2 regions of the Mesoterricola sp. MK458 genome follow, and region 2 is predicted to be linked to the other one. Evidence: riboswitches for the same ligand, from Rfam matches in the RefSeq annotation. Region 2 holds a riboswitch; the other holds the start of a gene.
What was found. A riboswitch is a leader RNA that binds a small molecule or an ion and turns the genes downstream of it on or off. The one in region 2 is predicted to bind S-adenosylhomocysteine.

Region 1 (10,616 bases), 2.3 Mb from region 2:
CGGAACCGCGCCTCCGGAATGACGACGACCTTGTAGGTGCCGTAGCGCTTGCGCAACTCAGGCACGAAATCGGCGATGAGGTCGCCGTGGGGGGGGGCGGGGGTCAGGGCGACCACGTGCCGCTCGTAGCGGACGATCCCCCCGGCCCGTCGCCAGTGGTTCGTGTTCAGGGCCTCCGCGTACTCCTCGTGGATGCCGATGGCGCGGCAGGCCACCACGAAGAAGGCCGTCAGGGACAGGCAGTTGGCCCTGCCTTCGGTCCACACCTCGGCCACCGTGCGGGTGCGGGTGTTGTCGTACACCAGTCCGAGGCCCCCCTCGCTGCGCTTCTGGAAGAGGGTCTGGAGGAGATCCTGGAGCTTGGTCTGGGTCGAGGGGGCGGAGCCGGTGGCCTTGAGGATGAAAGCCTTGGCCTCCGGCGGCAGGAAGAAGGGATCCCCCGGGGCGGGCGCCGTCTGCGCCTGGGAGACGACCCCCAGGATCCCGGCGACCATGAAAGGACGTATGTCCATCACCTGCGTGCCCTCCGCCCACGACTTTACAGGAATTGCGCCTCCTCGTTCAGAATACGGCAGGGAACGGCCCGGAGGTTAGAATGGACGTCCCCCGGAGGCCCGCCCATGACCACAGCCATCGTTTGCGCCTATTCCTCCGTCGGCCACGAGGCCCTGGCCGGGCTCCTGGAGGCGGGCATCAACGTGCAGGCCCTGTACACCTACCCGCAGCGCCCCGATGAGGCCTGGTTCACGCCCCCCGCGGCGCTGGCGCAGAAGCACGGCATCACCGTGCACATGGAAAAGGACTTCAACAGCGACCGGGTCTACAAGACCATCGCCGCCATGGCCCCCGACTTCCTCTTCAGCTTCTACTTCCGGGAAATGATCCACCAGCGGTACCTGGACCTGCCCAAGAAGGGCGCCTACAACCTCCACGGCTCCCTCCTTCCCGCCTACCGGGGCCGGGCGCCCATCAACTGGGTGCTGGTCAAGGGCGAAACCGCCACCGGCATCACCCTGCACACCATGACCTCCCGCCCCGACGACGGCGACATCATCGGCCAGACCCCCCTGCCCATCGCCTGGGACGAGACGGCCCTGAGCCTCACCCTTCGCTCCGCCGCGGCGGCCAGGACCCTGGTCAAGGCCCTGGTGCCGGGCCTGGTGGACGGCACCGCCAAGCGCGTCCCCCAGAAGAGCCTGGGCGCCTCCAGCTACTTCGGAGGCCGGTCCCCCGAGGACGGACAGCTGGACCTCGCGGGTCCCCTGCACGAGGCCTTCAACCTCATCCGGGCGGTGGCCGACCCCTGGCCCAACGCCTTCCTGGAGACCGGCCGGGGCCTGGTGAAGGTGGCCTGGGCCCTGCCCTCGGCCTCCACCTGCCCCCAGGGCCACTTCCGCGAGGGCCGGGAGGGAATCCTCCTGGGGTTCCGGGACGGCGCGCTGCGCCTCCACACCCTGCGCCGGGAGGGGGTCCGCAGCGAGCGCCCCTCGGTCCACGCCGCCTGGCTCAGGGAACTGGGCATCCCCGAAGCCCGGTGAAGGCCCTCCTCGCCGCCCTCCTCCTGCTGGGCCCCGCGGCCCTGGCCCGCCCCGTGGGGAGCGCCCGGGAGGCCCGGGCCATCGCCGAGCACGAGACCAGCGGCATCGCCGTCAGCGCCCGGAGGATCCACCTCAACGGCGCCACCGGCGGGTGGGAGGTGGACCTGCGCATGCCGGGGGAGACCCGCGGGTGGCGGTGCGTGGTGGACAGCGACACGCGTTCGGTCTACACCAAGACGCGGATTCCCAATCCTGAACCGCCCAAAACCAGGAAGAGGTCGTAGACTGCTTGCCATCGGCAAATGCCGTGAGGAGGCCTTTATGGCTTTTATGGACTGGGGCAAGGCCCAATTCATTGAGATCATCGAGTGGCTGGACGATTCCAACGACGTGTTGGCCTGGCGCTTCCCCGTGCGGAACCAGGAGATCAAGAACAACGCCCAACTGGTGGTGCGCGAGAGCCAGGAGGCCACCTTCGTCCACGAGGGGCAGTTCGCTGACACCTTCGCGCCCGGCACCCACACCCTCTCCACCCGGAACATGCCCATCCTGGCCGACCTCAAGGGCTGGAAGTACGGGTTCGAGAGCCCCTTCAAGTCCGAGGTGTACTTCACCAACACCCGGCTCTACAACGACCTGGGCTGGGGCACCTCCAACCCGATCATGATGCGGGACCCCGACTTCGGCATGCTGCGCATCCGGGCCTTCGGCATCTACTCCATCCGCGTGAAGGACTCGAAGAAGTTCCTCAAGGAACTGGTGGGCACCAACGGCGTCTACACCAAGGACGACATCACCGAGCAGCTGCGCAAGAGCCTGATCAGCAAGTTCACGGACGCCCTGGGCGAGGCGAAGGTCCCCGCCCTGGACCTGGCCGCCCACTACGACGACCTGTCGGACCTGCTGCGCCAGAAGATGGATCCCGAGTTCCAGACCATGGGCCTTGAGTGCTCCAAGCTCTTCATCGAGAACATCAGCCTCCCCGAGGAAGTGGAGGCCATGATGGACAAGCGCACCTCGGTGGGCATGATGGCCCCCGTCATGGGCGCCTACACCCAGATGCAGGTGGCCGACTCGGTGCCCCTGGCCGCCCAGAATCCCGGCGGCATCGCCGGCCTGGGAATGGGCCTGGGGGTGGGCGTGGGCATGGGCAACATGATGGGCCAGCAGATGGGCGGCGCCATGGGCCAGATGGCCCAGGCCCCCTTCCCGGCCGGCCAGGCCGCCCCGGCCCCCGCCAAGTCGATCAAGGAGGAGCTCACCGAGCTCAAGGACCTCTTCGACAGCCAGCTCATCACCCAGGCAGAGTTCGACAAGCAGCGCAGCGCCATTCTTTCCAAGCACGGAATGGCCTGATCCCCCCGGATTGGCGTTGCCCCGCAAGGGATCCGCAAGGTAGGATCTAATGTCACCGAGGAGCGTTGCGAGCCGTCCCATCCAGGCGGCCTAGGCTCGGCGGCCTCCGTCCCGTCCAACGACGCTCACCCCGCGACCCCGAAGGGTGCCGGGTGAGCGTCCATCCCCATTCCCCCACGTCCGGAGAACTCCATGAGCCTTCTCGCCGTCGGAAGCGTCGCGTTCGATGATCTGGAAACCCCCTCCGGCCGCCGGGACAACATCCTGGGCGGGTCCGCCAGCCACTTCTCCCTGAGCGCCAGCCGGTTCCACCCGGTGCGGGTGGTCGCCGTGGTGGGCGAGGACTTCGGCCCCGCGGAGTACGGCGTCTTCGAAGGCCGCCCCATCGACCTCGCGGGCCTGGTGAAGACCCCGGGCCTCAGCTTCCACTGGAAGGGCCAGTACGGCACCGACCTCAACGAGGCGCGCACCCTGGAGACCCACCTCAACGTCTTCGCGGGGTTCAAGCCCGACCTGCCCCCGGCATTCCGCACCTCCCCCTTCCTCTTCCTGGGCAACATCGACCCCGTCCTCCAGTTGGACGTGGTGCGCCAGATGGCCCAGCGCCCCCGGTGGATCGCCCTGGACACCATGAACTTCTGGATCGACGGCGCGCGGACCGCCCTTCTGGAAGTCTTGAAGGAAATCGACATCCTCCTGGTGAACGAGGCCGAGGCCCGCTCCCTCACCGGCGAACGCAACCTGCTGAGGGTGTATGCGAAGATCCGCGACCTGGGCCCCCGGATCCTGGTGATCAAGCGCGGCGAATACGGAATGCTGCTGTTCACCCCCGAGGGGTTCTTCGCGGCGCCGGCCTTCCCCCTGGAGGAGGTCAAGGATCCCACCGGCGCCGGCGACACCTTCGCCGGGGGCTTCCTGGGCCACCTCGCGGCCGCGGGCACTCTGGACCTGGCCTCCATGAAGCACGCCGCCCTGGCCGGGACGGTCATGGCCAGCTTCGCCGTGCAGGATTTCGGCACCGAGCGGGTGCAGGCCCTCAAGGACGGGGAGTACGCCAGCCGCGTCGAGGCCTTCCGGACGATGATCCACGTGGGCTGAACCTTCCGCCCGCCCAGCAGGCCGTGGCCAACCGGTGCTTGACGGGGACCCCGCGATCACCTACCCATTGGGGCGTGTCTCCACGCGGTGCTAGGATTGTAAAATTAAAAGGTGAATTCATGGTCCGTCCCCCCCTCGTAGGCATCATGTTCACGGCCCTCTCCCTGGTGGCCCAGGAGCCCGGCCTTCCGGACCTCCAGAGCCTCCGGCAGGCCGCAGCGGCTGCCCAGGCAGGAGGGGCCGCGGCGGCGGATGCCACGCCCCGGACCGCGGCGGCGCGTACGACCCCTGAACCCGTGCGGCCCACCCAGACCGAGCAGGACCGCATCCAGGCCGAGATCCGGGCCGCGAAAGCCAAGGAGAAGGGTCCCAAGCGCTTCGCCGAGGACCTGTTCGCCACCCGCCAGGCATCAAGCACCGGCACGGAGGGCGGCATTTCCGAGGACTACGTCCTGGGCGCGGGCGACCAGATCCAGATCAGCGCCTTCGGCAGCGCCAACTTCGAGCTTCCGGCCACGGTGGACGGCCGCGGGGAACTGGTGGTGCCCAAGGTCGGGACGGTCAAGGTCGCCGGCATGAGCCTGGCCAAGGCCCGCTCCGCCGTGCAGGCGAAGGTGGCCCAACAGTTCAGCCGCACCTCGGTGGATCTCGCCGTGGTGAAACTGAGGGAGGTGCGGGTCTTCGTGCTGGGCGAGGTGTACCGCCCCGGGGGCTACCTCGTGCCCAGCCTCAGCAGCCTCGTCAATGTCCTGGGCCTGGCGGGCGGTCCCACCGCCGCGGGCAGCTACCGCCAGATCCGCGTGATGCGGGGCGGCAAGGTGGTCCACCAGGTGGACCTCTACCCCCTGCGCGCCGAGGGCCTGGGGAACATGAACTTCGGACTCCAGAGCGGCGACACCGTGTTCGTGCCGTTGGCCTTCAACCCGGTGACCCTCGAGGGCGCCTTCACCCGCGTGGTGGCCGCCACCGGCGACCTGGAACCCCGGAAGGTGAAGACGCGCCAGGACAAGGAGATCGCCCGCCTGAAGGAGCAGATCGCCGCCGAGGAATACCGCCTGGGACCCAAGGGATCCGCCAACCGCCTGCACGCCGAGGCGCTGCTGGGCGAGCGGCAGGGGATCGATGGACTCGACCCGGACGAGGAACAGGACAAGGACAAGGACGAGGCGAAACAGAAGAACAAGGAGCTGGATCCGGAAATGGCCCAGGAACGCGCTAGCGCCGAAGGGGTCGGCCAGGCCCTGGCCGTCGGCCCCGTCCCGACCCAGACCACGGGATACCAGGAGCCCTCGCTGGCGGAACGCACCCTCATCAACGAGCGGCTCACGCTCCTCCGGAAGCGCCTGGATCGCCTCACCCTCCAGGCCCGCGGCGACCAGCGCACCCAGGAGCTCACCGACCAGGAAGCCCTGGCCGACGGCTATTCCCAGGAGTACAGCGGGTTACCCGGCTGGCTGGTGCGTTGGAACACCGACGGGAAGGCCCCCTCCATGCAGTTCGAGATGCTCCCGGGGGAAACCGCCGAGCAGGCCCTGCGTTTCGCCGGGGGCCTCGCGCTGCAGGCCTTCGACGACGGCCTCGTCCTGCGCCGGATGGGTAAGGGTGGGGTCCTGGACGCCGCCGACGTCCCCCTTGCGAAGGCCGGCCAGGTGGAACTGCGCCGGGGCGACGTGCTTTCGGCCCTGGCCAGCCGGGAGCGCGTGGAAAAGACGGTCACCGTTTCCGGCTGGGCCCGGGTTCCCGGGACATTCTCCCGGTCCGAGGGCCTGCGCGTTGGGGACCTCCTCCGGCGGGAATCCCAGATCCTGCCGGACACCTACATGCACCGGGGCGAGATCGTCCGCACCCTGCCCGACCAGAAGACCACCTATGTGGCCTTCGACCTGGCCAAGGCCCTGGCGGGCGAACCCGACCACAACCTGCCCCTGCAGGACCGGGACCAGATCGAGCTTTACCGCGTGACCGACCTCCGCCTTCCCCAGACCGTCCAGGTGCGGGGCCCCGTCTCCCGCCCCGGCACCTTCCCCTTCCACGAGGGCATGCGCGCCTCGGACCTCCTCTTCCAGACCGGTGTCCTCCTGAACGAAGCCGACCGCCTCGTGGCGGAACTGGCCCACACCCGTGAGGGCAAGCCTAGCGAAGTTCGGAAGCTGGACCTGACCCGCCTGCTGTCGAATGAGACCTCCAGCCCGGTTCGCCTCGACGACGAGGCCGTGAACCCCGTGCTCAGGCCCCAGGACCAGATCAGCATCTACGCCAAGCCCGACTACCGTGCCCACCGCAGCGTGACCCTCATCGGCCAGGTGGCCCGGCCCGGCGTGTACGTACTGGATTCGCCCCGGACGGGCCTTCGGGAGGTCCTGGCCCGCGCCGGCGGCCTCACCGCCGAGGCCATGCCCCAGGGCTCCATCTTCCTGCGCCCCATGACGACCCCCAACGCCGACGCCTTCAGCCTGGAGTCCCAGCGGGCCAACACCAAGGCCCCCGCGCTGAACGGCATCAACAACATCCTCGAGCGCCTCAACGAGACCAAGCGCCAGCCCACCACGGGCGTGCTCCTCAAGACCCCCATCCTCCACGGCCTCGGCACCGGGAGCCTGGACCGCCTGGTGGTGAACGTCCCCGGCATCCTGGCCGGCGACACCAAACTGGATGTGGACCTCCAGGACGGCGACCAGATCATCGTCCCCAGGCGCACGGAAACCGCCTACGTGATCGGCGAGACCGCCAGCCCCTTCATGTCCTACCACGTGGTCCCCGGCTTCAAGGTGCGGGACATGGTCAAGGTCGCCGGCGGCTTAACCCGCAACGCGGACGAATCCAACATCCGCCTCCTGAAGGCCGACGGCCGGATCCTGGACCGGAGCATCATGGGCTCCGAAGTGGAGCCCGGCGACGCGGTCCTGGTGCCCCAGAAGGTGCGCCGTGATACGACCTGGCAGGAGAACCTCCAGGCGATCACGCCCCTGGCGCTCATTCTGAATGCAATCAAGTGAGGAACCCGCAACGCATCTTCAAACCGCGACCTTCGAGATTATTCATTCAAACGTGATCCGTTACGTGATGTTTATTTAGATTTCAAATTGGCTCCGCAAAAGGTGTCCTAGTACCATAAATTTAACACCTGCAATGGCCTCTTGAGCCCATTGTCCATCTAAAACACAATCCACTTGCCTCTTGTTTCATTTATTTTATATTGTTCGTGCATGACCAAGTGGCGCAGGTAAGCCATTTTTTTTCAATGCAGACCCCAAGTACGATATGATCCTCCTGAAGGCAGAATCGGTTTAAACCTTTTCACTCTAAATGGAACCAAGGTAAAGCCAGAAGGTCGCTCCACGGCGACCGCAATGATTCTGACATTTTTATCAAGGGGGCCTTTTGAAGCGCATCCTAGTTACCGGGGGCGCCGGATTCATCGGCAGCCATGTTGTCGATGCCCTCGTTGAGCAGGGCCGGGATGTCCTAGTTATCGACGACCTCTCCTCCGGTTCCGAACGCAACCTCAACTCCGGTGCCCGTTTCGAGAAAGAGGCCATCGAGTCCGACCGAGCCGCGGGGATCATCCAAAGGTTCCGTCCTGAGGCGATCCTTCATTATGCAGCCCAGATCGATGTGCGCGTCAGCGCCGCCAACCCCATCCTGGATGCCGAGCAGAACATCATCAATACCCTGAAACTCCTGGAACTTGGCATGCAGAACGGGCTAGCCTACTTCGCCTTCGCCTCGTCCGGTGGGGCCATCTACGGGGAACCCATGGCTGGCGCCCAGGACGAGAGCCACCCCGAGCGGCCATGCTCCCCCTATGGGGTCGCAAAGCTTAGCGTTGATAAATATCTCGCATCCTTTCACCACTACCGGGGCCTTCCCTCCTGCTCGATGCGGTTCTCCAACGTCTATGGCCCCCGGCAGGGCGGTCGTGGCGAGGCAGGGGTGGTTTCTGTGCTCATCGGCCAAGGTTTGAAGGGCAAGCCGCTCCGGATCAACGGCGACGGCCGGCAGACCCGGGATTTCGTCTTTGCCAAGGACCTCGCCCGGGCCGCTCTCCTGATCCTCCACCATCGGCCTCAGGGCGTCATGAACCTCGGCACCGGAATCGAGACGTCCATCTTCCAATTGGCGGATCGCATTCGGGGAATCCTCCCTGTGGACCCCGGAATTTCCCATTTCCCTCCCATTCAGGGGGAGCAGATTAGGTCCATCCTGGACCCCTCCCTGGCAAAAAAAGTAATAGACTGGGAACCCGTCACCGACCTTCAGCATGGCCTGAAGGAGACCGTTGACTGGTTTTCAAGAATGGAATCCTCCATCCCAGCGATCGGCCACCCAATTCGAGTTTCCGAATGACCCCCGCAGAAGAAAACAAAATTGCCCTGGCCCTCGATTATTCAAGGCTCGGGGTTGATTGCGCCCCTTCCCGCCAGGACGTCCAGGCCGAACCCGCCAGGGCCAGTCTGGATCTGATCTATTCTGTCGACTGGCTTGCGACCCTGGTCCTGTTCATCCTCACCCTGCCCGTGCTCCTTCTGAGCCTGCTTTACGTCATGGTGGTGGACCAGGGCAACCCAATCTTCACGCAGATCCGCATCGGCATGGATGGGAAGCCCTACCGGATTTTCAAGATCCGCTCCATGCGGCATGACCATCACGGCCACGCCCGATTCTGCGCCCACGAAGACGACCGGATCCTCCCCGGAGGCCAGTTCCTGCGGCGGACCCGGATTGACGAACTCCCCCAGTTCTGGAATGTGCTCATGGGCAACATGGCCTTGGTGGGGCCCCGCCCTGAGCAATCGGCCTTCGTGGATTCCTTCCTCAAGGAGATTCCCCGGTACAACGAGAGGTTCCAGGTGAAGCCGGGCATCACGGGTCTCGCGCAGGTTTCCCAGGGCTACGTGGATTCCATCGACGGAACCCGCATCAAGCTCTCCTTCGACCTGATGTTCATCGAGAACCGGACCTTGAGGATGTGGGGCCACATCGTCCTCAAGACCGTCAGGGTCGTGATCTTCGGGCAGGGTGCGCGCTAGCTAGCCCCAGACCTTCACACCACCGACCCAGGTTCCCACGACCTTCCCGGGCAACGTCCACCCCTTGAACGGCGTGTTGAAGCTCCGGCTCTGCACGAAGGCGCGGTCCACGGTGATCTTCCCGTCCAGATCCACCAGCGCGAAGTCCGCGGCCGAACCGGGCCTGAGGCTCCCGAGCCCCTGGCGGTCCAGGTGGAAGGTCCGGGCCGGGCCGCAAGAAAGCAGGTCCACCGCCCGCGAAAGCGTTATGACCTTCCTCTCCACCAGGAGCTCCAAGGTGAGCGGCAGCGCCGTCTCCAGCCCGATGACGCCGAAGGAGGCATCGCGAAGCTCGCACTCCTTGTCGTCCCAGGTGTGCGGCGCATGGTCCGTGGCGATGGCGTCCACGGTGCCGTCCGCCAGGGCCTCCAGGATCGCCTCGAGATCGGCCTGACTGCGAAGGGGCGGATTCATCTTGAAGTCCGAATCGAACTTCGCCAGTTCCCGGTCCGTGAGCGCGAAGTGGTGGGGCGTCACCTCACAGGTGACCCTCAGCCCCCGGGCCTTCGCCTCGCGCACCAGGCGCAGGGATCCCTTGGTGCTCAGGTGCGCCAGGTGGAGATGGCCTCCGGTGTGCTCGGCGAGGACGATGTCCCGGGCGACCATGGCCTCCTCGGCCGCGGCGGGGATGCCCAGGCAGCCCAGGTAGGCGCTCACCGCGCCCTCGTTGATGTAGCCCTTGGCGGCGAGGTTCGTGTCCTCCTCGTGGGCGACGATGGGCATGTCCAGCCAAGCCGTGTATTCCAGGGCCCGGCGCATGATCGCCGCGTTCATCACCGGCAGGCCATCGTCACTGAAGGCGACGCAGCCGGAGGCCTTGAGGGTGCCGTAATCCGTGAGTTCCTCTCCTGCGGCGCCCTTGGTGACGGTGCCCAGGGGGAAGTAGCGGCACAGGCCGGCCTTGCGGGCGCGGGTCAGCATCATCTCCGTGATGGCCACCGAGTCGTTCACGGGCTTGGTGTTGGCCATGGCGCACACGGCCGTGAAACCGCCGGCCACCGCCGCCTTGCTCCCGGTCTCAATGGTCTCCTTGGCGGTCTGCCCAGGTTCCCGGAAGTGCACGTGCAGGTCCACAAGGCCCGGAATCAGAAGCCGGCCCTCCGCGTCGACCACGTCCGCCCCTTCGGTCCTGGGGTCCACCAGGTTCTCGCCCACCGCCGCAACCCGGCCATCCACCACCAGGAGCGAGGCGGGGCCATCCCACTGCTGGGAAGGATCGACAAGGCGTGCGTTCTTGATCAGCAATGACATGGGCGGCTCCAGGAACCTTCCCATCTTACAGGAACGGACCCCCGGGAGCGCCCTGCCTCAGTCCATGTCGGCCATCTCCACCAACTCGTCGTCCTCCTCGGCGAAATCCCCCTCCTCGAGGAGAATGCGCTTGATCTTGCCGGACTCGGGCGCGCTCACGTAGAAGGGCGTGTGGCCGGTGTCGGTCCCCTCCAGGAGCATTAGAGACTCATCCTCCTCCACCTCCTGGCCGGGGGAGACGAGCACCCCCATGACATAGCCCGGCCATTCCGCCCGGATGATCATGCATACCTCCGTGGTTCTT
Region 2 (10,616 bases):
AATCCGGGAGCCTGACATGGAACCGATCCTTCCCTTCCTCATGGCGGGTGATCCCGCGCTCGCGGACCTACCGGCCCTGCTGGCCCGGTGCGGCGCCCTGGGGGTGGGCACCGTGGAAGTGGGCCTTCCCCATTCCGACCCCGTGGCCGACGGCCCCGTGCTGCAGGCCGCGGCCCACCGCGCGCTGGAGGCCGGGACCACGCCCCGGCGGGTGCTGGAGACCCTGGCCGGGGTGCCGGGGCCCGACGTGGTGCTGTTCACCTACTTCAATCCCCTGCTGGCCCTGGGGGACGACCTGGAGCGGCTCCTGGCGCCCACCCCCGTGAAAAGCCTCCTGGTGGTGGATCTCCCCGCCGGGGAGGAGCCCGGGTGGGAGGCCCGGCTGCGCGCGGCGGGCTACCCCATCGTGCCCCTGCTGGCCCCCACCACGCCCCCGGAGCGGGCCCGCCGCCTCCTGGACGCCCGGCCCGACCCCGGCCCGGGATGCCCCTTCGCCCAGCGCTTCGCCTACGTGGTGGCGCGCCTGGGGGTGACCGGCGCGGGGCAGGGCGCCGACCTGGGGGCCGTGGCCCGGCGCCTGGAGGCCCTGCGCGCGCCCGGAGATCCCGCCGGCCGGCCCCTGGCCGTGGGCTTCGGCCTGGACGACCCGGCGAGCCTGGAACGCGTGCGGGCCCTGGGGGCGGTGCCGGTGGTGGGCTCCGCCCTGGTGGCGGCCCTGGCGGCGGGCGCGGACCTGGAAACCTTCCTGGCGCCGCGCCTGGGGTCCGGAAGCCCGGAAACCGGCCGGGCCCATTAGGAATCATTCCTGCAAAGGGCGAGCCGAAGCCCTGGCGGCACGGCCTCACCGCACGGTGAGCCTCCTGCCCTCGGGGCTCTCCAGGTAGTCCAGGAGCCGGCGAAGGCTGGCGCTGGGCTTCCTGCCCTTGATGAGCAGGAGGATGGGCCGGGTGATGGCCGGGGTGACCGGGCTGTTGACCTTCAGGCTCTCCTGGGAGGCCTTGGGGGCGAAACCGATGGCGTGGGGCGTGGCGGCCACGGCCTGCACCAGGGTGACGCCGGCCGGGAACGTCCACTTGGAGGGGCCGAAGGCCGCCCCGTCCAGGACCTGGCCCCGGAAGGTGTCGTTGGTGGCCACCTGGGTGGGGTCCAGGAGGAGGACGACGGGGGCGTCGTCCCCGCCCACCTGCTTCCAGTTGGTGAGCCTCCCGGTGAAGAGGCCCTGGAGGTCCTCCCGGCCCAGTTCCAGGAGCAGCACGTCGGGGCTGGTGACCACCTGGATCTGGTCGGTGCCGATCTGGAACCGGGTGATCTCCTCCTCCGCGGGCACGCGCAGGTGCTTGGCCCGGATCGAGGCCAGCCAGTCCTCCCAGGTGAGGCCGCCCGAGGCGGCCTCCACCTGCCCGGCGTCCAGGAGGCGCCAGGCCTCGGGACTGCGGGCGTCCTTGAGCACCAGGCGGATGCCCGTGGCCTTCTCGAAGGGGCCCTGGATGCGGTTGAAGATGTTCTGGGCCGGCGTGATGCCCACGGCCAGGACGAGGTCCTGGGCCCGGAGGCAGATGGCGGCGAAAGCGAGGAGGCAGATCCGGGCCCGGTTCATGTGAACTCCTTATAGGCTGGAGGGGCGGTGCGTGCCGCAGATCGTCAAACCTCCTTATCGGAGCTTTCGTGATTCTCTTGATTTCCTCCGCCAAGAAGATGGACTTTGAACGGCCCGTTCCCGAGGTTCCCGCCGCCCTGCCGGCCCACCTCCCGCAGGCCCGCACGCTCGCAGGCCTCCTGAAAAAACTGGATCCCAAGGCCCTGGGAAAACTCATGGCCATGTCCGAGGACCTGGCCGTCCTGACGGCCGGGCGCTATCGCGCCTGGAAGCCCCCGTTCACTTCCGTGAATGCGCGCCCGGCCGCTCTCGCCTACAGCGGGGAAGCATACAACGGGCTGGGCGCCTGCACCCTGGGCGCCGAGGACCTGGCCTTCGCCCAGGACCGGCTGCGCATCCTTTCGGGCCTCTACGGCCTCCTGCGGCCCCTGGACCTCATCCAGCCCTACCGGCTGGAGATGGGAACCCGCCTGGCCAACCCCAAGGGGCCGGACCTCTACGCGTTCTGGGCGGGGACGCTCACCCACGCCCTGAAGGCGGACCTGGCCGGAGGCCCCCTGGTGAACCTGGCCTCGGGGGAGTTCTCCCGCGCCGTGGACCTCCCGCCCGGCACGCTGACTCCGGTGTTCCTGGACGGCGGCAAGGTGGTGAGCTTCCACGCCAAGCGGGCCCGGGGCCTCATGTGCCGCTTCGCCATCCGGAACCGGATCACGGAGCCCGCGGGGCTTAAGGCCTTCGATGCCGAGGGCTACGCCTTCGACGCGGCGGAGAGCGCCCGGGAGCGCTGGGTCTTCAGGCGTTAGAGAAACCTTCCCGCGGCCCCAGTCCCCCGGGGTACCCCGTTCACGAACACCTCCAGGATCCCCTCCGCGGCCTGGGCGGGGTGGTCGTAGGTGGCCGTGTCCCGCACCCGGGCCGGATCGAAAAGCACCAGGTCCGCGTGGCACCCGGGCTTCACCAGGCCCCGGCCCTCCAGGCCGAAGACCTCCGCGGGCAGGCTCGTCATCCGGTGCACGGCTTCCTCCAGGGTCAGCAGGCCGCGCTCGCCCACGTAGACGCGGAGGAAGCGCGGGAAGGTTCCCCAGAGCCGGGGGTGGGGGTGGACGTCGTGGGGCAGGCCGTCGGAGCCCACCATGCACCGGTCGAAGGTCAGGAAGCGTTCCACGTCCGCCTCGTCCATGTGGAAGTAGACGGCGCCTCCGGGCTTGAGGCGCTCCAGGGCCTGGGCCTCGGTGCAGCCCCAGCCCTTGGCCACCTGGGCGAGGGTGTGGCCCGCGGCCCTGGGGTGGGGCAGGGACCAGGACACCAGCACCTTGACGGACTGGGACGCGAAGGCCGGGTCCAGCACCGTGGAACCGGCGGTGTAGGGGTAGGCGTCGATGGCGAAGGGGACGCCGGCGCCCTCCTCGGCGTAGATGCCCAGGAGCTCGGGGCTGCGGCCGCGGTTGGCCCTGCCGCACACCTTCTGGTGGCTGAGCACCAGGAAGGCTCCGGATTCCCGGGCGCAGCGGAAGGCTTCCCGCGTGGCGCCGGCGACCCCGTCGAACTCGTCGCGCACGTGCATGGCCAGGCGCCCCCCGCGGAGGGCCGCGGCCCGGGCCAGGGCCACCACCTCGGCGGTGTCGGCGCCCACGTTGGTCGGGTAGGCCAGGCCGGTGCTGAGGCCGCGGGCGCCGGCCTCCATGGCCTCCTCCACGTCGCGCACCATGGACCGAAGCTGGGCGGGATCCGCCGGCCCGGTCCAGTCCTCCATGGCGCGCACCCGGAGCGTCCCGTGGCCCACCAGGGCGGCCACGTTCGTGGTCAGCGGGGCCTCCTGGAGGGCCCGGGCGTAGGCGGCGAAGGTGGGGAAGGCGAAGTCCTCGGCCGCGCCCAGGAGGTCCAGGGGGGCGGGGGGGGCCTGGCGGAGGGACAGGGGCGCCAGACTGATGCCGCAGTTGCCCACCACCACCGTGGTGACCCCCTGGCTCAGCTTGGGAAGGATGGTCTCGGCCCGGAAAACCGCCCGGTCGTCGTGGGTGTGGGTGTCCACGAACCCCGGCGCCAGCACCTGGCCCTCGGCGTCCAGCACCGCGGCGGCGCGGGCCGCGCCCAGGTCCCCCACCGCGTGGATCCGGCCGTCCAGGAGCCCCACGTCCGCCTTGAAGCGGGGGCTTCCCGTGCCGTCCACCACGAAGGCGTTCCGGATGAGGGTATCGAAGACGGGCTGGGGGGCGTCCATGTCATTGCCAGGATAGCTGAGATTGCGTATCATTGGTTACTTCCGAGAGGCGCTGCAAGGCATCTCCATGTCCCAGGCTCGGAAGCTTGTGCTCCCAACGGCGCTTACCTTGAAACCTCAGCCGGGTTCGCGGGTAGGCGAGGGAACGCCGCCCGGTTTCCCCATCCGGCAGCCGCACAGGAGTTACCATGACCGCCACCGATTTCAAGGTCGCCGACCTGTCCCTGGCCCCCTGGGGCCGCCGTGAGATCGCCATCGCCGAGACCGAGATGCCCGGCCTCATGGCCATCCGCGAAGCCTACGCGGGTTCGCAGCCCCTCAAGGGCGCACGCATCGCCGGTTCGCTCCACATGACCATCCAGACCGCGGTGCTCATCGAGACCCTCCTGGCCCTGGGCGCCGAGGTGCGCTGGGCCTCGTGCAACATCTTCTCCACCCAGGACCACGCCGCGGCGGCCATCGCGGCGGGGGGCACCCCGGTCTTCGCCGTCAAGGGCGAGAGCCTGGACGACTACTGGGACTTCACGCACCGCATCTTCGCCTTCAAGGAGGGCGCGGCCAACATGATCCTGGACGACGGCGGCGACGCCACGCTCCTGGTGCACCTGGGCGCCCGGGCCGAGAAGGACGCCTCCCTCCTGGACAAGCCCGGCAACGAGGAGGAGCGGGCCCTGTTCGGCGCCATCCGCCGCACCCTGGCCTCCGATCCCGGCTTCTATTCCCGGCAGCTGGCCGCGGTCAAGGGCGTCACCGAGGAGACCACCACCGGCGTGCACCGCCTCTACCAGATGGCCGCCAAGGGCGAGCTGCGGTTCCCCGCCATCAACGTCAACGACTCGGTCACCAAGTCCAAGTTCGACAACCTGTACGGCTGCCGCGAATCCCTGGTCGACGGCATCAAGCGCGCCACCGACGTCATGATCGCCGGGAAGGTGGCGGTCATCTGCGGCTACGGCGACGTGGGCAAGGGCTGCGCCCAGGCCATGCGCGCCCTCAGCGCCCAGGTGTGGGTCACCGAGATCGACCCCATCTGCGCCCTGCAGGCCGCCATGGAGGGCTACCGGGTGGTGACCATGGACTACGCCGCCGACAAGGCCGACATCTTCGTCACCGCCACCGGCAACCACCACGTCATCGACCACGGCCACATGGCGAAGATGAAGGACCAGGCCATCGTCTGCAACATCGGCCACTTCGACAGCGAGATCGACATCGCCTCGCTGGAAGGCTACCGGTGGGAGGAGATCAAGCCCCAGGTGGACCACGTGGTCTTCCCCGACGGCAAGCGCATCATCATGCTGGCCAAGGGCCGCCTCGTGAACCTTGGCTGCGGCACCGGGCACCCCTCCTACGTCATGAGCTCGAGCTTCGCCAACCAGACCCTGGCGCAGATCGAGCTGTTCACCAAGCAGGGCGAGTACAAGGTGGGCGTCTACACGCTTCCCAAGAAGCTCGACGAGCACGTGGCCCGGCTCCAGCTGAAGAAGCTCAACGCCCAGCTCACGGTGCTCACGGAGTCCCAGGCCCGGTACATCGACGTTGCCGTGGAAGGGCCCTTCAAGCCTGAGCACTACCGCTACTAGTGTTTTTCGACGCCCACTGCCACCTCCAGGACGCGCGCTTCGGCGACGGCCTGGAGGCGGTTCTGCGAAGGGCCGCGGAGGCGGGGGTGACCCACATGGTCTGCTGCGGCACCCGGGAGGAGGACTGGGACCGGGTGCTGGAACTGGGACGGCGCCCGGAGATCCTTCCCATGGCGGGCCTGCACCCCTGGTACGTGGACGGCGCGTCCCCGGACTGGGCGGCGCGGCTGGAAGCGGCCTTCGACGCCGGGGCCGGCGCGGGCGAATTGGGCCTCGACTTCTCCGATGGCAGGCCCTCCCGCGAGCTGCAGGAGGCCGCCCTGCGCGCCCAACTCGCCCTCGCCATCCGGCGGGACCTGCCGGTGTCGCTGCACTGCGTGAAGGCCGCGGGGCGGCTGCTGGAGATCCTGCGGGAGACGGGCCTGCCCGACGCCGGCGGCCTCGTTCACGCCTTCTCCGGCGCCCCGGAGGTGGCCCTGGATTTCCAGGCCCTGGGCCTGCACCTGTCCTTCGGGCGCGCCCTGACCGTCCACGGGGCCCGGCGGGCCCGGGCCTCCCTGGCGGTGCTGCGGGAGGACCGGATCCTCTTCGAGACGGATTCCCCCGACCTGCCCCCCGGAGGGGTGGCGGGACCCAACGAACCCGCCAACCTCCGGCTCGTGGCCGCGGCCTCGCCGCGCCCGGTTCCCGCCCACGAAAACGCTTCGCGCCTCTTCAGGAGATGGCTCGCATGAGATGGTACGCCCGCACGGAACAGCTCCTGGGCGCCGAGCCCCTGGCCCGCCTCGCCGAGGCGCACGTGGCCGTGTTCGGCCTGGGCGGCGTGGGCTCGTACGCCGTGGAGGCCCTGGCCCGGGCCGGCGTGGGGCACCTGCGCCTGGTGGACTACGGAACGGTGGACGCCACCAACATCAACCGCCAGCTGTTCGCCCTGCATTCCACCCTCGGGCGGCGGAAGGTGGACCTTGCCGCGGAGCGCGTCCTGGACATCAACCCCGCCTGCGACGTGGACGCCCGGCCCGGCTTCCTGGACCCGGAGACCGTCGCGGGCTTCCTGGACCCGCGCCCCCACCTGGTGGTGGACGCCATCGACTCCCTCAACTCCAAGGTCACCCTCCTGGAGGCCGTGCACCGCCTGGGCATCCCCGTGGTCTCCAGCATGGGCGCCGGCGGCAGGCTGGACGCGTCTCAGGTGCGGGTCGGAGATATCTCCGAGACCCTCATCTGCCCCCTGGCGCGCGTGGTGCGCCTGCGCCTGCGCCGGCGGGGCGTGGCCTCGGGCATCCCCTGCGTCTACTCCGTGGAGCCCGCGCAGAACACCACCCCCTACGAACCCGCGGACGTGGGCGAGCACCACGGCACGGGGCGGCGCCGGCAGCCCATCGGGACCGTGTCGTACATGCCGGCGCTGTTCGGGCTGAGGGTGGCGGAAGAAGTGATCCGGCGGCTTTTGGCGTAGCCCGATTTGAGGCTTCGGTATCTTCGGGTAAAGGACCTGTACGGTGCGCCAGGCAAAGCCTGGGCGAGGAGGACGGATGACCTAATCACCTGAAACCTCGCAATGGGACCCGATGGGTAGCCAACCCCATCTGGCAAAGCTGGCCAGCAGCCAGAAGCGAGTCTTGCGTGGTGGTGGGGTGACCCACCCTTCGAAGCGTAGACAGCGAGCGTATAGGCCGTGTGATCGAGCCTCGAAAGTCTTATTACCGTGGGAGCCGACGTTTTCGTACGAACGGAAGGCCGCACCTGAGAGCCGCAACGGCCTGGCTCAAAGGTCCCGCCGGGGTCGCAGAGCAGGGCATGTCCGCAGGGGGTCCCCCAGGAACCTGGGAGGCCCTGTCGTTTCCGCCTGGACCCGTGGTTGGGGACGCCACGATCCAAACAACCCTGGCCTGGACGGGGGGCACCGACCCGATCAGGAGCGAACAACCGGATGCGAAGGCGGTACCGCCAGCCGGAACCAAATGACGGCGGCGGGAAGGGCGGCAGGGAGTCGGAGCAGCTCGTAGTAGCGATGAAGGTGGGGAACCGTTCCGAGGGACCCGCTGGAGCCAAGGGGCTGCCAGATCACGGAATCGTTGGAGGGAAAGACCATGGGAATATCGACTCCCAGCTCGGTCTGCACGAAACAACAACGGATAGCGGAACTGTCCCGGCAAATGCCGGAGGCGGCAATTCGCAGCTTGTCCCACCACATGGACATCGAATGGCTTCAGGAAGCCTACCGGCAAACCCGTAAGGACGGGGCAGTAGGGGTGGATGGCCAAACAGCCCAGGAATACGCGGAGAATCTGGAGGCAAATCTCCAATCCCTGCTGAACCGAGCCAAAGCCGGCGACCCCTACAAGGCCCCTCCGGTGCGAAGGGTATACATCCCCAAAGCGGATGGAACCCAGCGTCCTCTGGGCATCCCCACCTTCGAGGACAAGGTCCTCCAGAGGGCGGTGGTCATGCTCCTGGAACCCCTCTATGAGCAGGACTTTCTGGACTGCTCGTATGGATTCCGGCCCGGGAGGTCGGCGCACCAGGCACTGCAGGCGATCTGGCAGCAGACGATGAACCTGAGCGGTGGGTGGCTGCTAGACGTGGATATCCGGCAGTATTTCGACACGCTGGACCACGGCTGCCTGCGGGAAATCCTGGACAAGCGGATGCGGGACGGAGTGGTAAAGCGTCTGATCGGCAAATGGCTGAAGGCGGGGGTTCTCGACCAAGGATGCATCACGCACCCGGAAACGGGCACTCCCCAGGGGGGTGTGATCTCCCCGACCCTGGCCAACATCTACCTCCACGAAGTGCTGGACGTATGGTTCGAGCGGGAAGTGAAGCCCCGTCTGCGGGGTCAAGCCTTTCTGGTCCGCTACGCGGACGACTTCGTGATGGGCTTTGCCCTTGAGGAAGATGCCCGGCGAGTCCTGGAGGTGCTGCCGAAGCGCTTCGAAAGGTTCGGACTGAGGATCCACCCGGACAAGACCCGGCTGGTGGAGTTCCGGAAACCGAAGGAACCGCGGGACCCCGGAGGGGGACCCGGCAACTTCGACTTCCTGGGATTCACCCATTACTGGGGCAAGTCCCTCAAGGGGGCTTGGGTGGTGAAGCGGAAGACCTCGAAGAAACGGTTCAGCCGCGCCATCAAGGCCACAGGGGACTGGCTGAAGAAGAACCGGCATAACCGGCTCTCGGACCAGCACAAGACCCTGCGCCAGAAGCTAATCGGACACTACAACTACTACGGGATTACGGGGAACTTCAGATCCATCAGGAACTTCGCTCGGGAGGTGAGTCACCTCTGGAAGAAGTGGCTGGGCCGGAGATCCCAAAGGGCAGTCCTGACCTGGGAGGCCATGGAGAAGGTGTTGAAGCGGTTCCCGCTCCCGCCCCCAAGGCTGAAGCGGACAGTGACGCTCATGCCCGCAGCTACTCACGTGATCTGAGGAGCCGGATGCCTTAATCGGGCACGTCCGGATCTGAGGGGGGTCTGGGGCGGCAACGCCCCGGGCCTACCCGACCCGAGAACGCAGAGGCGCTGAGTTGCGCCGAGGCTGCTTCGCGCATGGACGTATCGACCCATTCCGCCCAGGCCCTGCCCGCTGTCGCGGGCAACGCCGCTCACGCGGCGCACGGCTGGGTGCGCTGGTCCTGCCACATGCGAGCCTGTGGGTGACCAGCGCCCCCATCCGTGAAGGGGCCTGGGCTTGGCGCACCGGATGCCGGACCGGGTCGTGGTGCGGTCCTGGATCTTGGTTCGCTTTCAGGCTCTGTCCCGGCTGAGTATCAGACGTTGGATGCCGCCGTCCTTCAATGGACAGGCCCAGAAGTTGAGCAGCAACCCGACCTCCTAGCCGGAAAGACGGAGGTAGGTGAGCACTTGGGCTTGGTGGATGGGGGTGAGCTTTTCCACCGTTTTTGCCTCCACGACCACGGCATCGTCCACCAGGACGTCAATCCGGTAGGATTCGGGAACCAGAAGACCCTCGAAGGTGATGTCCAGCTTGATTTCCACCATGACGTGGTGCCCCTTCAGTCGTAGGGCATGGGCCAGACAGACCTTGTAGGGCTTTTCGTAGAGCCCGATTCCGAGGCTGCTTTGGACGCGCATGGCGGACTCCAGGATGGAACGGGTCAGGTCGGTGTGAGGACGGTAGTCGGGAACGTTCTGTGGCATTCCGAACCTCCTTCCGGGAGGGTTCCTCGACCCCCAGGAAAGTTCCCACCCCCGCCTTCTGAACCGATTGCCGAGCCCAGGCCCGTCCAAGGCAGGGGGCGCTGGCCCGCCACAGGCTCGCATGGGGAAGGGCCAGCGCCCCCTGCCGCGCGTCGCGGCAGCGACGCGGACCGCGATAGCGGTCAGGGCCTGGGCGGCATGGGTCGGCGCCAAGGATGCGAAGCCACCTCTGCGCAACTCCGCGCCTCGGCGTGCTCGGCGTACGGGTTCTTTACCCGAAACTTCCTCAACATTCCATTCGGGCGAAATGATTCCGCAAATTTAAACGGACTCCACGAGGTGCCCCGCCACCCAGGCCGCCACCGGGATGCTCAGGCCGTTTCCCAGCAGCTTGTACCGGGCCTCGGCAGACAGCTCCTCCGGGAAGGCCGGGACCGGGTCCCACCCCAGCAAACGCGCGGCCTCCGTCACCGAGAACCGCCGCACGCCCCGCGCCGTCTCCAGGAAGGATCCGCTGCCGACGTAGCGCCGGCCGTAGCCGCCGATGAAGCACGCGGTGCGGGCGGAATCCGCCGTCACCAGGTCCAGGCCGGGCCGGTGGCGCATGGCCTCGCCCAGGTAGAGGCCGGGGTCCTCGACGGGATCCAGGAAGCCCCGCAGGGGCGCCGGCGGAAGGCCAGGGAGCGCCCGCGCCGCTAGGGGCCCCCGGGAGGCCACCACGAAGACCCGGAGGCGCTGGTTGGGCAGGCCGAAACCCTGCGGATCGAGGGTGTATTCCAGCGCCTGGAAGCCGCCCTCCCGGAGCCGGTCCGTGAGCAGCGCGTGGGCCCCGGAGCCCAGGAAGCCCTCCACGGACTCCAGCACCAGGTGCCCCGGGGGGTGCTCCCCCAGGAGTTCCATCAGGCGGAGGAAGGCCCGGGAGCGCGGGTCCTCCAGGTCCTGGCGGTTGCCCATGCGGCAAAAGGGCTGGCAGGGTGGGCTCATCACCCAGGTGTCGGCGCCGTGCCGCAGGATTTCCGAAGCGGGAAGGGTGGCCAGTTCGCGTGCGAT

Region 1: linked by a shared signal. The riboswitch ahead of ACZ5LB_RS13700 (PfkB family carbohydrate kinase) and the one ahead of ahcY (adenosylhomocysteinase) in region 2 are both predicted to bind S-adenosylhomocysteine.

What each region holds. Positions count from the first base shown of each region.
Region 1 covers NZ_AP045075.1:3,142,250-3,152,865, forward strand. The annotation lists gene ACZ5LB_RS13680 (tetratricopeptide repeat protein) at 1-512, opposite strand, end outside; gene ACZ5LB_RS13685 (formyltransferase family protein) at 621-1,538, shown strand; gene ACZ5LB_RS13690 (hypothetical protein) at 1,535-1,822, shown strand; gene ACZ5LB_RS13695 (SPFH domain-containing protein) at 1,860-2,894, shown strand; S-adenosyl-L-homocysteine riboswitch at 2,946-3,028, shown strand; gene ACZ5LB_RS13700 (PfkB family carbohydrate kinase) at 3,087-3,992, shown strand; gene ACZ5LB_RS13705 (polysaccharide biosynthesis/export family protein) at 4,112-6,988, shown strand; gene ACZ5LB_RS13710 (NAD-dependent epimerase/dehydratase family protein) at 7,374-8,339, shown strand; gene ACZ5LB_RS13715 (sugar transferase) at 8,336-9,022, shown strand; gene ACZ5LB_RS13720 (dihydroorotase) at 9,023-10,312, opposite strand; gene ACZ5LB_RS13725 (acyl-CoA carboxylase biotin carboxyl carrier protein subunit) at 10,370-10,597, opposite strand.
Region 2 covers NZ_AP045075.1:692,273-702,888, forward strand. The annotation lists gene trpB (tryptophan synthase subunit beta) at 1-15, shown strand, start outside; gene trpA (tryptophan synthase subunit alpha) at 17-796, shown strand; gene ACZ5LB_RS03005 (substrate-binding domain-containing protein) at 842-1,597, opposite strand; gene yaaA (peroxide stress protein YaaA) at 1,666-2,400, shown strand; gene ACZ5LB_RS03015 (N-acyl-D-amino-acid deacylase family protein) at 2,397-3,818, opposite strand; S-adenosyl-L-homocysteine riboswitch at 3,857-3,931, shown strand; gene ahcY (adenosylhomocysteinase) at 4,007-5,401, shown strand; gene ACZ5LB_RS03025 (TatD family hydrolase) at 5,401-6,135, shown strand; gene ACZ5LB_RS03030 (tRNA threonylcarbamoyladenosine dehydratase) at 6,132-6,860, shown strand; gene ltrA (group II intron reverse transcriptase/maturase) at 7,585-8,835, shown strand; gene ACZ5LB_RS03040 (GxxExxY protein) at 9,240-9,566, opposite strand; gene ACZ5LB_RS03045 (DNA cytosine methyltransferase) at 9,888-10,616, opposite strand, start outside.